One region of the Streptomyces sp. NPDC012835 genome, then DNA from elsewhere that is predicted to be linked to it. Evidence: riboswitches for the same ligand, from Rfam matches in the RefSeq annotation. Region 1 holds a riboswitch; the other holds the start of a gene.
The links. A riboswitch is a leader RNA that binds a small molecule or an ion and turns the genes downstream of it on or off. The one in region 1 is predicted to bind cobalamin.

Region 1 (9,975 bases):
TGCTGTCCGGCCAGGAACTCCATGATGTTCATGGGGTGCTCGCGGGTGGTGCCCAGGCCGTGGACGGTGATCACCCAGGTGTCCCGCGTGCCGGGGACGAACCAGGCGGGCAGCGGGCCCAACTCGCCGGGGACCGACACCTCGCGGTGTTCCAGGCCGAGGGCGGTGCCGGGGTCGCCGCTGTGGACCTGCGGGGTGAGGCGGACCCGGGTGCCGGTGCGCAAGGTGCCGTGGCTGACGCGTTCCAGCCGGCGCACGACGGTGTCGGCCGGGTGTTCCACGCCGTGCAGGACGGGCCCGACGACGGCGTGCACGCCGGGGCCCTGGATTCCGTACGTGCCGGGGCGCAGGGCCGCGAGACAGCGGGTCAGGGTGACCTGCCCGGCCGCGGTGGCGTGGACGGTGAGACGGGGGTCGCTGGGCAGGGGCCGCCCCGGCGGTGCCTTGAGCGCGGCATCGCTGGCGTACCGGCCGGCCGCGACCGCGGCCGCGCCGACCCCGAGGACTGTGGTGACGGCAGCTGCCGTTGCTTTGGCCGGGCGCACGCTCCCAGTCTCGCGGTCACCCCCCGCCGGGGCCACCGGGCGGGGCCGTCGGGGTGTCCGGGCCCGGAGCGCACGGGCGCGCGGGCGCTCGCGGGCGGGGCCGTCAGTCCTCGGCGCCGTCCCGCGGCCGGCGGTCGCCGTCCCGCTGGCCGTATCCGCTCAGTTTCCGGCCCACCTCGGCCACCTGCTCCTCGGACAGCAGCGTGGGCGCACGTCCGGGCAGCGCGGCGGCGGTGAGCCAGAGGCGGGACATCCACTCCAGCTGCGCCGTGCGGTCGTACGCCTGGTCGAGACCGGCGCCGTAGGTGACGGTGCCGTGGTTGCGGAGCAGACAGCCGGTGCGGTCGCGCAGCGCTTCGAGCATGTGCGCGGCCAGTTCCGCCGAGCCGTACAGCGCGTACGGAGCGACCCGGACCGGTCCGCCGAAGGCCGCCGCCATGTAGTGGATCAGCGGCAGCTCAGGAACGAGCGTGGAGACGGCGGTGGCGTGCACGGCGTGGGTGTGCACCACGGCGAGCGCTTCGGTCTCCCGGTACAGGGCCAGATGCAGGGGCAGTTCGCTGGTGGGGACCAGCTCACCGACGACCTGCCGCCCTTCGAGGTCGACGGCGACGGTGTCCTCGGGGGTGAGCCGGTCGTACGGCACTCCGCTCGGTGTGACCAGGACCAGATCACCGACCCGGACGGAGACATTCCCCGAGGTGCCGACGACCAGCCCCTCGGCAGCCGTCCTGCGGGCGGTGGCGACCAGTTCCCGCCATGCCTCTTCCGTCGTGTCGCGCCCTCTCCGATGCGTCATGGGCCGATCCTGTCAGGTGCCGGGCCGAGGGCAGTGCCGTCTCGGTGAACCGATGACGGAGGGCTCCGCGAGAGCGAACACCGCGAAGTCCCGCCCAGTTCATCTTCCGTTCACCCTGACTCCTTACGTTCACCGAGGCCACCGACGTCGAACGATTGCCTGGGTCAGGTCAATGGAACACATCACGCTGCTGCTCGCGATCGTGATCGTGACAGCTCTCGTGTTCGATTTCACGAACGGTTTCCACGACACCGCCAACGCGATGGCCACCACCATCTCGACCGGCGCTCTGAAGCCCAAGGTCGCGGTGGGCATGTCCGCGGTCCTGAATCTTGTCGGCGCGTTCCTGTCGGTGGAGGTCGCCAGAACGATCTCCGGCGGCCTCATCAACGAACAGGGCATCAGAACAGAAGTGATCTTCGCGGCGCTCGTCGGCGCGATTCTCTGGAATCTGTTCACCTGGCTCCTCGGTCTGCCCTCCAGCTCCTCGCACGCGCTGTTCGGCGGTCTGATCGGCGCCACGCTGATGTCGGTCGGCGCCTCCGGCGTGAACGGCGGCGTCGTCGTCACCAAGGTGCTGATCCCCGCCCTCGCCGCGCCCGTCGTCGCCGGTGTGGCCGCCATGCTGGCCACGAGGCTGACGTACCGGATCGGCCGGAACACGGACGAGAAGGCCACCGCCAAGGGGTACCGCGCGGGCCAGATCGCCTCCGCCGGTCTCGTCTCCCTCGCGCACGGCACCAACGACGCGCAGAAGACCATGGGCGTCATCACGCTCGCGCTGGTGACCGGCGGCGTGCTCGCCCCGGGCTCCAACCCGCCGGTGTGGGTCATCGTCTCGGCCGGTCTGGCGATCGCGCTCGGTACGTACCTCGGCGGCTGGCGCATCATCCGCACCATGGGCACCGGGCTCACCGATCTCCGCCCGCAGCAGGGCTTCGCCGCGCAGACCAGCGCAGCGACCGTGATCCTGGCCTCCTCGCACCTGGGCTTCTCGCTCTCCACCACGCAGTCCTGCTCCGGCGCCGTGATGGGCGCCGGTCTCGGCCGCAAGGGCGGGGTGGTCCGCTGGTCCACCGCCACCCGGATGTTCGTCGCCTGGGGGCTGACCCTGCCGGCCGCCGGACTGGTCGCCGCGGGCGCCGAGTTCCTCACCGGTCAGGGCACCTGGGGGATCGCGGCCGTCGCCGTCCTGCTCGTCGCGGGATCGGGAGCGATCTGGCTCGTCTCGCGGCGGCAGCCGATAGACCACACGAACGTCACCGACGGCGCGGAGTCCCCGGCCACCGCGGCCCCCGACGTGACGGATGTCGTGACGACCGCCGTCGTCGCCGTCACCCCGCCGCCCGCCGGGTCCGCGCAGGATCTGTCGGCCACCATCCACGCCCCCACCGGTCCCGCCGGTGAGCCCGCGCGCACCGCCACGGTCTGAAGGAAGTCATCGCATGAACATCGACTGGGCGGCGCTCGGCTCCGTCTTCGGCGTCAGTCTCGTGACCACCGTGGCCCTGGTGGGCCTGTTCACCCTGGGCATCGTGGCCCTCGCCAGGCCGGAGCGGCAGCCGGCCGAGAGCGGCGCGCGGGGCGCCGGGCCCGGCGCCACCGGATCGGCCGTGGCCGTCCGCACGGCGGGCGCCTGCGTCTGCTTCGCACTCTGTCTGGCCGCCGTGGCGTACGGGATCTATCTGATCGTGGCCTGACCCGCCACCTCGTGTGGGGCTCGGCACACTGCCCCGTCGCAGGTCAAGGCGGAGTTGACGGGTCTTTCGACGGCGTGGTGGACTGCCGGGGCCATACACGGCGGCAGAAGAGGAAGCCGGTGCGAATCCGGCGCGGTCCCGCCACTGTCACCGCGAGCGACCCGCGTGGCCGCTCCGGAAGCCAGGAACTCCTGCCGCCGCGTCACGTCGAACCGGGGCGCGGACCCTGAGTGAGGACAATTTCGCCATGCCTGGCCGCGCTTCCGCCGCCGCGCGCGGCGGCGGCTCAGCCGTCGCCGAGCGGGTCTTCGCCTACGGTGCCACCGCCGGCCTGCTGGCCGACCTGGTCCTCGCCGACCCCCGCCGGGGCCATCCGGTCGCGGCGTTCGGCCGGGCGGCCGGGGCCGTCGAGCGCGTCCTGTGGCGCGACCACCGCGGCTGGGGCGCGCTGCACACGGCGGTGTGCGCCGGTGGCGCCGCCGGGGCCGCCGCGCTGGCGGCCCGTGCCGTACGCCACCGTCCCGCCGTCGCCACCGCCCTCACCGCCGCCGCCACCTGGTCCGTGGTCGGCGGGACCTCGCTGGGCCGCGAGGCGCGGGCGATCGGCGCGGCGCTGGCCGCCGGGGACGTCGAGGGGGCCAGGGAGCGGCTGCCGCACCTGTGCGGGCGGGACCCGCAGGCGCTGGACGCGGCTCAGATCGCGCGGGCCGTCGTGGAGTCCGTCGCCGAGAACACCTCGGACGCCGTCGTGGGCGCGCTGGTGTGGGGCGCCGTCGCGGGTCCCGCCGGGCTGGCCGGGTTCCGGGCCGTGAACACGCTGGACGCGATGGTGGGGCACAGGAGCGCGCGGTACCGCCGCTTCGGCTGGGCCTCCGCGCGGCTCGACGACGCCGCCGGATGGCCGGGCGCCCGGCTGACCACCGCGCTCGCGATCGTCGCGGGCGGCGATCCGCGCGGCGCGCTGCGGGCCGTACGGCAGGACGCGGCGCGGCACCCGAGCCCCAACGCGGGCCCGGTGGAGGCGTCGTTCGCGGGCGCGCTGGGGGTACGGCTGGGCGGCACCCTCGCGTACGGCGGCCGGGTCGAGCACCGGCCGGTGCTGAACGGCGGCGGGCGGCCCGTCGAGGTCGGGGACATCGAACGCGCGGTACGCCTGTCGCGCCGGGTCAACGCGCTGGCCCTGGCGGCCTGTGTGGCCGGCCGGATCGGGTACGGCGCCATGCGGCGGTCGGCCGCGCGAAGGAGGAACGGATGAGCCGGGGCGGGCGCGGCGGTGGTCTCCTGATAGCCGGGACCACCTCCGACGCGGGCAAGAGCGTCGTCACGGCGGGAATCTGCCGGTGGCTGGCGCGACGCGGGCTGAAGGTGGCGCCGTTCAAGGGGCAGAACATGTCCCTGAACTCGTTCGTGACGCGTGAGGGCGCCGAGATCGGGCGCGCCCAGGCGATGCAGGCGCAGGCCGCGCGGGTGGAGCCGACCGCGCTGATGAACCCCGTCCTCCTCAAGCCGGGCGGCGACCGCAGCAGCCAGGTGGTGCTGATGGGTCGGCCCGTCGGGGAACTGAGCGCGACCGACTACCACGGGGGCCGGCGCGAGGCGCTGCTCGGCACCGTACTGGAGTGCCTGGAGGAGCTGCGGGCCGGCCACGACGCGGTGATCTGCGAGGGCGCGGGCAGCCCGGCCGAGATCAATCTGCGCCGTACGGACATCGTCAACATGGGCATCGCGCGGGCCGCGCGGCTGCCGGTGGTCGTGGTCGGGGACATCGACAGGGGCGGGGTCTTCGCGTCGTTCTTCGGCACGACGGCGCTGCTGGCGCCGGAGGACCAGGAGCTGCTCGCGGGCTATCTCGTCAACAAGTTCCGGGGCGACGTGTCGCTGCTGGAGCCCGGTCTGGAGATGCTGCGCGGGCTGACCGGGCGGGCGACGCTCGGCGTGCTGCCCTTCCGGCACGGTCTGGGCATCGACGAGGAGGACGGGCTGCGTGTCTCCCTGCGCGGCACGGTGCGCGAGTCGGCGGTGGCTGCCCCGTACGGCGAGGATGTGCTGCGGGTCGCGGTCTGCGCCGTACCGCTGATGTCGAACTTCACGGATGTGGACGCGCTGGCGGCCGAGCCGGGGGTCGTCGTGCGGTTCGTGGACCGGCCGCAGGAGCTGGCCGACGCGGATCTGGTGGTCGTGCCGGGCACCCGCGGCACGGTGCGGGCGCTGGCGTGGCTGCGCGAGCGCGGACTCGCGGACGCCCTCGCCCGGCGGGCCGCCGAGGGCCGTCCCGTGCTGGGGATCTGCGGCGGCTACCAGGTCCTGGGCGAGCGCATCGACGACGAGGTGGAGTCGCGGGCGGGCACGGTGTCCGGGCTGGGGCTGCTGCCGGTGCGCGTCGCGTTCCACCGGGAGAAGACCCTCGCCCGGCCGGTCGGGACGGCCCTCGGCGAGCGGGTCGAGGGGTACGAGATCCACCACGGGATCGCCGAGGTGCTCGGCGGTGAGGCGTTCGTCACGGACGCGGCGGGGCAGCCTCTCGACGGCTGCCGGGTGGGGTCCGTGCAGGGGACGCACTGGCACGGGGCGCTGGAGAGCGACGCGTTCCGGCGGCGGTTCCTGACCGGGGTGGCGCGGGCGGCCGGCCGGCGTTTCGTCCCGGCGCCCGACACGAGCTTCGGCGCGCTGCGCGAGGAACAGCTCGACCTCCTCGGTGACCTCGTCGAGGAGCACGCGGACACGGACGCGCTGCTGCGGCTGATCGAGGAGGGGCCGCCGCCGGGGCTGCCCTTCATTCCCCCGGGGGCGCCGTGAGCGTCTCCCCGGTCGGTCGTATGCGAGCCCCGAGCGTCATCTTCGAAGGAGCGATCCGTACATGAGCACACCCTTTCCGTTCACCGCAGTCGTGGGCATGGACGATCTGCGGCTCGCGCTGGTCCTCAACGCGGTCAGTCCCGCCGTGGGCGGGGTGCTCGTACGCGGCGAGAAGGGCACGGCCAAGTCCACGGCCGTGCGGGCGCTCTCGGCGCTGCTGCCCGAGCTGAGGGTCGTCCCCGGCTGCCGGTTCAGCTGCGACCCCGGCGCGCCCGACCCCGGGTGCCCGGACGGGCCGCACGAGCCGGGTCCCGGCGCGGCCAGGGCCGCCCGGGTGGTCGAGCTGCCGGTCGGCGCCTCCGAGGACCGGCTGGTCGGCGCGCTGGACATCGAGCGGGCGCTGTCCGAGGGCGTGAAGGCGTTCGAGCCGGGGCTGCTCGCCGACGCGCACCGGGGGGTCCTCTATGTCGACGAGGTCAACCTCCTCCACGACCATCTGATCGACGTGCTGCTGGACGCCGCCGCCATGGGCGCCTCGTACGTCGAGCGCGAGGGCGTCTCCGTCCGGCACGCCGCGCGCTTCCTGCTGGTCGGGACGATGAACCCCGAGGAGGGCGAGCTGCGGCCACAGCTGCTGGACCGCTTCGGGCTGACGGTCGAGGTCGTGGCCTCCCGTGAACCGGAGTCGCGGGTGGAGGTGGTGCGGCGGCGCCTCGCGTACGACGACGACCCGGCCGCGTTCGCCGCGCGCTGGGCCGGCGAGGAGACGGCGCTGCGGGAGCGGATCGCGACCGCGCGGGCGCTGCTGCCCGAGGTGCGGCTCGGCGAAGCGGCGCTCCTCCAGATCGCCGCGACCTGCGCCGCGTTCGAGGTGGACGGGATGCGCGCGGACATCGTGATGGCGCGGACCGCGACGGCGCTGGCCGCCTGGGCGGGCCGTACGGACGTGCTGGCCGAGGACGTACGGCAGGCCGCGCTGCTCGCGCTGCCGCACCGGCGGCGGCGCAATCCCTTCGACGCGCCGGGGCTGGACGAGGAGAAGCTCGACGACACGCTGGAGGAGTACAAGGGGGACGACGACCCGGACCCCGACGGCCCGGACGGTCCTGACGGCCCCGGCGGCGGTGGCGGGCTGCCGCCGCAGCGCGGCCCCGAGGACCCCCGGGACCCCGGCGCGCCCGGCGAGTCCCCCTCGGGCCAGGACGACACGCCGGACAGCACCGGGACCGAACAGCCCGAGGCGCAGCCCGCACCCCAGCCCCAGCAGCGCGCGGGCGGGGCGGGAGCCGGTGAGCAGGCGGCCGTGGGCGCCACCGAGCCGTTCCGTACGAAGACGCTCAGCGTGCCCGGTCTGGGCGAGGGCGCGACCGGACGGCGCTCCCGGGCCCGTACCGAACACGGCAGGACGACCGGGTCCCGGCGGCCCCGGGGCGCGCTGACCAAGCTGCATCTCTCGGCGACCGTGCGGGCGGCGGCGCCGCACCAGCGGGCGCGCGGGCGGGTCGGCACCGGTCTGGTGGTGCGCAAGGACGATCTGCGGCAGGCGACGCGGGAGGGGCGCGAGGGCAATCTCGTGCTGTTCGTGGTCGACGCCTCCGGTTCGATGGCGGCCCGGCAGCGGATGAGCGCGGTGAAGGGCGCGGTGCTCTCGCTGCTGCTGGACGCTTACCAGCGGCGGGACAAGGTCGGTCTGGTCACCTTCCGGGGCAAGGAGGCGGAGGTGGCGCTGCCGCCCACCTCGTCGGTGGACGCGGCGGCGGCGCGGCTCGAATCGCTGCCCACGGGCGGGCGCACACCGCTCGCCGCCGGGCTGCTCAAGGCCCATGACGTGCTGCGGGTGGAGCGGATGCGCGACCCCGCGCGCCGCCCGCTGCTGCTCGTGGTGACGGACGGCCGGGCGACCGGCGGCCCCGATCCGGTGGCGCTGGCCGCCCGCGCGGCCCGGCTGCACGCCTCGGAGGGGACGGCCTCGGTGGTCGTGGACTGCGAGACGGGGCCGGTGCGGCTCGGGCTCGCTGGCGCGCTCGCGAGGGATCTGGACGGTACGGCGATCACGCTGGACGAATTGCGCGCCGACCGGCTCGCGGGGCTGGTCAGGGACGTACAGCAGGCAGGCGACGAACGACGCGGGAGGGCAGCGTAATGCCGCAGGGACAGCCGGAGAACGTACCGGACGACGGCCTGACCACACGTCAGCGGCGCAACCGTCCGCTGGTGCTCGTCCACACGGGCACCGGCAAGGGCAAGTCGACGGCGGCGTTCGGGCTCGCGCTGCGCGCCTGGACGCAGGGGTGGCCGATCGGCGTCTTCCAGTTCGTGAAGTCGGCGAAGTGGAAGGTCGGCGAGGAGCAGGCCCTGAAGACGCTGGGCGCGAGCGGCGAGGGCGGCAGTGTCGCCTGGCACAAGATGGGCGAGGGCTGGTCGTGGGTGCAGCGCGACTCGCAGCTCTCCAACGAGGAGGCGGCGCGCGAGGGCTGGGAGCAGGTCAAGCGGGACCTCGCGGCCGAGACCCACAAGCTGTACGTCCTGGACGAGTTCGCCTATCCGCTGCACTGGGGCTGGGTGGACACCGCCGAGGTGATCGAGGTGCTGCGCGACCGGCCGGGAACCCAGCATGTGGTGATCACCGGGCGCAACGCCCCGCGGGAGCTGATGGACTTCGCGGATCTCGTCACGGAGATGACGAAGGTCAAGCACCCGATGGACGCGGGGCAGAAGGGCCAGCGGGGCATCGAATGGTGAACGGGAGCGCCGCGTGGTGAACATCCCGAGGCTGGTCATCGCCGCGCCCGCCTCGGGCAGCGGCAAGACCACGGTCGCGACGGGGCTGATGGCCGCCTTCTCGGAGCGCGGTCTCGCCGTCTCCCCGCACAAGGTCGGCCCCGACTACATCGACCCGGGCTACCACGCGCTGGCGGTGGCCTCGTCGGCGCGGGGCCCGGTGGCCAGGCCCGGCCGGAACCTCGACGCCTACATGTGCGGGACGGGGCTGATCGGGCCGCTGTTCGCGCACGGCGCGGCCGGGGCGGACCTCGCGGTGGTCGAGGGGGTGATGGGGCTGTACGACGGCGCCTCCGGCCAGGGCGAACTGGCCTCCACCGCCCAGGTGTCGAAGCTGCTGCGGGCCCCGGTGGTGCTGGTGGTGGACGCCTCGTCGCAGTCGCGTTCGGTGGCCGCGCTGGTGCACGGCTTCGCGTCCTGGGATCCGGAGGTGCGGATCGGCGGGGTGATCCTCAACAAGGTCGCCACCGACCGGCACGAACGGCTGCTGCGGGAGGCGCTGGACGAGTCGGGCGTGCCGGTGATGGGCGTGCTGCGCCGGACCGACGGGGTCGGTACGCCCTCGCGCCATCTGGGTCTCGTGCCGGTCGCCGAGCGGCACGCGGACGCGCTCGCGGCCATGCGGGAGCTGGCCGGGCGGGTGCGGGAGGGCTGTGACCTGGAGGCGCTGCTGGCGCTGGCCAGGAGCGCGCCGCCGCTGGACGCGGTGGCCTGGGAGCCGGCGGCCGAGCCGGTCGCGGGGCCGGGGCTCTCGGCGGTGTCCGGGGCGGGGCCGGGTTCCGGGCGGCCGGTGATCGCGGTGGCCGGCGGTTCGGCGTTCACCTTCTCGTACGCCGAGCACACCGAACTGCTGACGGCCGCGGGCGCGGAGGTCGTCCCCTTCGATCCGCTGCGCGACGAGGAACTCCCGGAAGGGACGCGGGGGTTGGTGATCGGCGGCGGCTTCCCCGAGGTGTACGCCCCCGAGCTGTCCGCCAACGAGCCGCTGCGCAAGGCCGTGGCCGAGCTGGCGTTCTCCGGCGCCCCGGTGGCCGCCGAGTGCGCCGGGCTGCTCTATCTGGCGCGCTCCCTGGACGGGAAGCCGATGTGCGGTGTGCTGGAGGCCGACGCGCGGATGTCGGGGCGGCTGACCCTGGGCTACCGCGAGGCGGTGGCGATCGGTGACAGTGCGCTGGCGGCGGCCGGTACGCGGGTACGGGGGCACGAATTCCACCGTACGGTGCTGGAGCCGGGCGCCGGGGCGGCTCCCGCCTGGGGGCTGGTGCACCCGGAGCGCCGGGTGGAGGGGTTTGTCCGGCGAGGTGTGCACGCGAGCTATCTGCACACCCACTGGGCGGCGGTGCCGGAGATGGCA
Region 2 (6,351 bases), on a different contig from region 1:
GTCTCGCTCGACACCTTCGTCGACTGGCTCACCGAGGCCGGCCACTCGATCCGCCGCATCGACGACTACGACGACTGGTTCGCCCGCTTCCACACCGCACTGCGGGCCCAGCCGGAGAACCGGCGCCGGCACTCGCTGCTGCCGCTCCTGCACGCCTTCCGCCACCCCGACGAACCCGTCCGCGGCTCGGCCATCCCCGCCGACCGCTTCGAGAAGGCCGTCCGCGAGGCCGGGATCGGCGACGACAACGGCATCCCGCACCTGTCGGCCGAACTGATCGCCAAATATCCGGCCGACCTGCACCGGCTCGGCCTTCTCCGGACATCGCCGGTACCGGACCCCCTCCAAGGAAACGTCCGACCCCAGCGGTGAACCCCCGGACGGCAGGGCGGTCAGGGCGCCGCGTTCAGCAGGTCGAGCGCGCTGTGCTGGCGTGCCGCGTCCGTCGTGTCGAGCGGTCCGTTCCAGCGCAGCCCGTACTGGCCGAGCGGATTGCGGTTCCGGGCGTACGCGGCGTCCGCCTGCCTGGACAGATAGGCCGTGTAGGGGTGGTCGGCGAGCGCCGCGTTGAGCTTGCCGAGGCCGCGGACGTGCGCGCCCTTGAAGGACGGGCCGTCCGCCCCGCAGTCACCGCCCTCGCACGGATCGCGCAGGATACCGCCGGTGTTCAGGGACGGGGAGGTGGTGGCCGCGTCGGCGATCTGCCGTGCCGTGGTGAGCAGTGCGGCGTCCTGGGTGGCCCGGTTCAGTTCCGTGAGCGCGCCGAGCAGCACGCCCTGGTTGTACGACCAGACGGCGGCGCCGTTGTTGCGGCAGGTGGACAGATCGATGCCGTCGTTCACCAGGTGCGAACCGTTGACCATCCCGGTCCCCTGGAACCACGACCAGCCGGCGCGGGCCCGGCCCAGATGGACGGTGTCGCCGGGTACGCGGTTGTGCAGGGCCGCGTTGAGCTGGATGTAGAGGGAGTTGGCGATGGCGTTCTTGTAGGTCTTCGCGGTGCTCCACCACACACCGCCGCCGCAGACACCGTCCCAGTAGGAGGCCATGTGATCGGCGTCCGCGCGTGCGGTGTTCAGATAGCGGCTGTCACCGGTCGCGTCGTACGCGGCGACCCAGGCCAGCCCCCACCACCCGGTGTCGTCGATGTAGTCGTTCCGGAACTGTCCTGCCTGAGCGTTGAGTTGGCGATTGTAGGTGTTGGCGATGGCGTAGCGATAGCTGGTCATTCCCGAGACGCGGATGTTGTCGATGACCGCGGTGAGCGCGTTGGCCGAGTTCCACCAGCCGGTGGTGTCGAACAGCCCCGTGCCGTTGTTGTAGAACTGCATCTGCGCCGTGGCCGCGGCCGTCCGGCGGTCCCACGCGTTCCAGGTCGTGCGCGCCCAGGGTGTGCAGGCGATGTCCGTACGGTCGCCGGCCCTGCCGCAGGCGCGCAGGGCGCCGACCCCGTTGGTGTTCCAGTCGTCCACGTTGTACATGAGGGTGCGCCGGCCGCGCTGTCCGGCGGGTACGACGGTGGCGCCGAGGCGGCTGCCGGAGCTCCAGGTGCGCCCGCCGTCGAAGGACCGGTCGAGCCAGACCTCGTCGCCCGGGCTGCCGTTGTCCGTCGAGGCCCAGCCCATCGCGTCCCGGTCGTCGAAGTGGAGGGCGATCGAGCGGGAGAAGAGCGTGGTGGAGACGGGGATACGGTCCTGCGGCGAGAGCGCGGGGTCGCGCGCGTCGCAGTACGCGTTGCAGATGGCCGCGGTCGGGGCGGCGCCCACGGCCGCCGCCGGGGCCACGGCTTGGGGGGTCAGGGCGACGAGAAGCGCCACGGCGAACAGTGCCACCAGGTGACGCATCCGGACCGACAACGTTTTCCACATGGGCGGCTCCGGGATCGGCGGGGTGGCTGAGAGCGCACCCGGAACGTATGGCAATGACGTGCCCACGTCAATGCGTCGGGAATTCCCCCGTCCCTGGAGGCGGTCGCGGTACGCGGGCGTTCCCGCGAGGGCGGTGTCACCGGAAGCGCGCGGGACGCGGACTCCGGGGACCGCGCCGGATCTCCATCGGCTTCCTGGGTCCCGTCCCGTCGATGACCTGGCGATATCACGTTCCTCCGGGGCGCCGGGGAGGTGCCCCCTTGCTGACAGCAGGGAGAACGGGGTGGAAGGATGGCCGGAGCAACAAGGCGACGGCGGTCCGAGGAAGCCGGTGGAAATCCGGCGCGGTCCCGCCACTGTGATCGGCGAGCGAGCCCCGCACACGACCACTGCCCGCACAGGGTGGGAAGGCGCGGCGCGAGCCTCGACCCGAGAGCCAGGAGACTCACGCGGTCGCCTCCTCGACGGACCACCGGGGCGGATCTCCCCGGAAGAGAGGAACGATGCGGCATGTCCGCCGACACCGTCCCGCCCGGCCGCGAACCGGCGCCCTGCCGGGTTGTCGTGTGCCGTGACTGCTGCTGCGGCAGCCCGAAGATACCCGGCGTCGACCACGCCGCCCAGACCGCGCGGCTGCGCGCCCAGGTGCCCGTGCGGGTCTCCGCCTGCCTGGACGTCTGCGAACAGGCCAACGTCATCGTCGTCCAGCCCTCCGCCGAGGGCCGCGCCGCCGGTGCCCGGCCCGTCTGGCTGGGGCTGGTCAACGATCCGGACGCGACCGAGGACATCGCCGCCTGGGCACGTGCCGGCGGGCCGGGCGTCGCACCCCGGCCGGACATACTCGACCTCTACACCATCAGGCCACCGCGACGGCGTACGGCCCCCTGACCATACGGACGGAGAGCCGGACTGGAGAGGCAGGAACCGTGGACGAAGCCCGTGCCCCCGCCGCGGCCGTCACCGCCGCGCTGCGTGACGTGGCGGGCCTCGGCGGCTTCTTCGCCCTGCACGTCGGCGGACCGGACGACGGCTGGCATCCGGTGGCCCGGTCCTACGCGGCGGGTTTCGGCGATCTCGCGCAGGCCGTCGCCCGCCGCCACCACACCACGGAACCGCGCATCGACGTCTCCGTCGCCCAGCTCGGTCACGCCGCCCGCCTCTGGTCCCCGGCCCTGGCGTGCGTCGTCCTGCACGGGATCGTCCTCGACCTGGAGGGACTGCACCGAGCCGACGACGGACCGGCCCTGCGTGTGCCCCGTCCGGCCGGCCGGCACGTCGACCGGCTGGACGACGATCCCGCCCGCGCCCTGTACACGCAGGTCACACGTCACCTGCTGGCACTGGCCGACGGACTGCGCGTCAAGGTCGCCCCCCGTCTGCTGGACGGCAACTCCGCCTCGGCGCTGGCCGGGGCCGCGCACGCCCTGCTCGCGGCCCGTCCCGCCGTACGAGGGCCGCTCACCGACCTCACGGCCGCACTGCTGGGCACCGGACGCCTGGCCGGCACCGGAGTGATCACCGGCCCCGACCTCGCGTTCCGCCGCCGAAGCTGCTGCCTCTACTACCGCGCGCCGAACGGTTCGAAATGCGGAGACTGCGGACTTGCCGACCACACGGCCGAACCAGCCCTAGGATGAGGCGACTTCCGCGCCCGGAGAGACCGAAGGACCACGGACACGGAAGGGCGTCACCACGTACGGCACGACCATCGCACACGCACGTGACCGGGGGGTGAACCGGTGGGAATCCGGCACCGGCCCGCAACCACGAGCGGCCCTCGGGCCGTGAGTCGGGGAACCCGGCGCGTGCTCGTCACCGCTTGCCACTGTCATGGTCCGCAGCGCGAAGCCGAGAGTTCCTCGTGCCGCGGGCCCGACCCGCACCAGGAAGGCTCCGCCATGCCGCGCACCGTACGCGTCTCCCGCGCACCACGTCACCTGATCGCCGCCACGGCCCTCGGCCTGGCGCTCGCCGCCGCCCCGTCCGCCGCGCACGCCGCCCCCGCCTCCGGAGCCACGGGCACGTCCGGTACGAACGCGCCCGTCAAGGTCACGGTCACCGTGCAGGGGCCCGACGGCCTCCTCTTCGAGGGGAGGATCAGGACGCGCGGGCACGAGGTCACCACCGCCACCGGTGGCACGCACAGGTGCGACGGCACCAACGGCGGAGCCCATCCCACCGCCGTGCCGACACCGACCGCCGCCCTCGACGACGCCGCCCGCAAGCGGGGCTTCACCTGGGACGGCACCTGGTATGCGTCCTTCGAAGACTTCTCCGTCGAGACCGTCAAGGATGTCAGCGGTGGCGGTGCCGCCTACTGGAACATCTCCGTCAACGGCACCCCGACCCCCGTGGGCGGCTGCCAGTTCGCGCTGAACGCCGGGGACAAGGTGGCGTTCACCTGGACTGCCCTCTGATCCCGCCGCTCACCGTGGCGCGCCGGCCGGGGACGGCCGTACCTCGTCCTCGGTGACGGCCGCTCCGGCGGACGGGCCCGCCCGGCGACCGTCTCGCGAACCTTCGCGAGACGGTCCGGCGGGGCGCGGCCCGTGGACCACTTGGGGCCGCAGGGCGGCCCACGATGCCGGCCGGCGGAAGTGGAGGGCCGGGGGAGCCGAGGGCGGCGGCCTGTTCCGCCGTGTCGCGTCAGTGGCTGATGACGACCTTGCCGAAGCGTGATCCCGTCTCGAAGTGGCAGAACGCCTCCGGGGTCTCCTCGAACGGGAAGACGCGGTCGATCACCGGCCGCAGCCGGTGCCCGCGGACGACCCGGTTCATCCGCTCGAAGTCGCTCCGGCTGCCCACGCTGATCGTCCTGAGCGTCGCGCCGCGCTGGAAGAACCGCGTCAGGTCCATGCCGTCGCCCGCCGCGAGGTTGCCGACGAGGGAGATCCGTCCGCCGTGGGCGACGGCGGTGATCGACTGGGAGATCGTCCCGGCACCGCCGATCTCCACGACGAGATCGGTACCGCGGCCGTCGGTCAGCTCCCGTACCCGCGCCCCCCATTCCGGCGTGCCGACGTAGTCCACGACATCGGACGCGCCGAGGGCGCGGAGGCGTTCGGCCTTCTCCGCACTGGAGGTGGTGGCCAGCACGCGGGCGCCGGCCGCGCGGGCGAATTGCAGCGCGAAGACGGACACGCCGCCCGACCCCTGGACGAGCACCGTGTCGCCCGGACCGATCCCGGACACGGCCGACCACGCGGTGAGCGCGGCGCACGGAAGCGTGGCCGCCTCCTCGAAGGACAGATGCTCCGGCACATCGGCCACGCTGTGCTCGGAGACGGCGATGTACTCGGTGAGCCATCCGTCGCGCTGCACCCCGTACAGCTCACCCCAGCCCTCGAAGGGGCCGTGGATCCAGCCCGGATGGAAGGTGCTCGCGACGCGGTCCCCGGCCCGGAACCGCGAGACGCCGTCCCCGACCGCCTCGACGACGCCCGCGCCGTCGGAGAGCGGGACCCGCCCCGGCGGCACGGCGACCGAGTATCTTCCGTTGGCGATGAGCAGATCGCGCGCGTTGAGCGAGCTGGCCCTGACCCGTACGAGCACCTCGCCCGCCGCCGGAACGGGCACCGGGCGCTCCACCGGGGAGAGTGGTCCGCCGTCGCCGTTCACCTGGAATGTCCGCATCGCTCGTCCCTCGTCCGTAGAACCGATGCCTGCACGCTAGCGCCGGTCGGCTGGACGGAATGTATCCTCGCGTCCGGGATTTGGTTCCGATCGTCCAGGAGAGGAGAGGGCATGGACCCGGTCGACGAGCTCCTCACCACGATGAAGATCGAGAACTCGCGGTATGTACGGGTGGACGCGCGTGCGCCGTGGGGCATCTCGTTCCCTCCCCGGCACCTCGCCCGGCTGCTGCTGATCTCCAGCGGATCGTGCCGGCTGACCTCGGACGTCCTCACCGAACCGCAGCGCCTCACGGCGGGCGACTGCCTCCTGGTCCGGGCGGGTGTGGACTTCGCGCTCCAGGACGCGCCGGGCAGCGAAGCCGTCGACTGCGACGGGGTGTTCGCCCGGGCGCCCGGCAACGTGGCGCGGGCCGGGGGCGACGGCGAGCTGACCGAGATCGTCTCCAGCCGGTTCGCTTTCGACGCCGCGGCGGCCGAGCCGCTGTTCGCGCTCCTGCCGCCGTTGTTCCGGCTGCGTCCGGACAACACGTCGGGCCGGCTGTTGCGCGCCACGTTCGACCTCGTCGCGCAGGAGAGCGAGGCGGCCGGGATCGGCGCCGGCTTCGTCACGAGCCGGCTGTCCGACGTCCTGTTCGTCCAGGCGCTGCGGGCCTGCTGGGCGACGGTCGGCGCCGGTTCCGTCGGGTGGCTCGCCGCCCTGCGGGAGCCGCGGCTGTCCGTCGCCATGGAGGAGATGCACGCTGACCTGGCCCATCCGTGGACGGTTGACGCGCTCGCCCGCAAGGCGGGGATGTCACGCTCGGCGTTCGCCGCCCTGTTCAAGGAGAAAGCGGGTGACACTCCGCTGA

Region 2: linked by a shared signal. The riboswitch ahead of ACFY6S_RS18950 ((2Fe-2S) ferredoxin domain-containing protein) and the one ahead of ACFY6S_RS07740 (cobalamin biosynthesis protein) in region 1 are both predicted to bind cobalamin.

What each region holds. Positions count from the first base shown of each region.
Region 1 is NZ_JBIBBW010000002.1:48,804-58,778, forward strand. Features, by position in the region: gene ACFY6S_RS07720 (alpha/beta hydrolase) at 1-545, opposite strand, end outside; gene ACFY6S_RS07725 (class II aldolase/adducin family protein) at 649-1,344, opposite strand; gene ACFY6S_RS07730 (anion permease) at 1,517-2,776, shown strand; gene ACFY6S_RS07735 (hypothetical protein) at 2,790-3,044, shown strand; cobalamin riboswitch at 3,106-3,258, shown strand; gene ACFY6S_RS07740 (cobalamin biosynthesis protein) at 3,292-4,299, shown strand; gene ACFY6S_RS07745 (cobyric acid synthase) at 4,296-5,840, shown strand; gene ACFY6S_RS07750 (putative cobaltochelatase) at 5,902-7,983, shown strand; gene cobO (cob(I)yrinic acid a,c-diamide adenosyltransferase) at 7,983-8,582, shown strand; gene ACFY6S_RS07760 (cobyrinate a,c-diamide synthase) at 8,596-9,975, shown strand, end outside.
Region 2 is NZ_JBIBBW010000004.1:159,152-165,502, reverse strand. Features, by position in the region: gene car (carboxylic acid reductase) at 1-372, shown strand, start outside; gene ACFY6S_RS18955 (glycoside hydrolase family 76 protein) at 393-1,868, opposite strand; cobalamin riboswitch at 2,190-2,315, shown strand; gene ACFY6S_RS18950 ((2Fe-2S) ferredoxin domain-containing protein) at 2,379-2,756, shown strand; gene ACFY6S_RS18945 ((2Fe-2S)-binding protein) at 2,795-3,505, shown strand; gene ACFY6S_RS18940 (DUF4430 domain-containing protein) at 3,767-4,285, shown strand; gene ACFY6S_RS18935 (NAD(P)-dependent alcohol dehydrogenase) at 4,515-5,501, opposite strand; gene ACFY6S_RS18930 (AraC family transcriptional regulator) at 5,613-6,351, shown strand, end outside.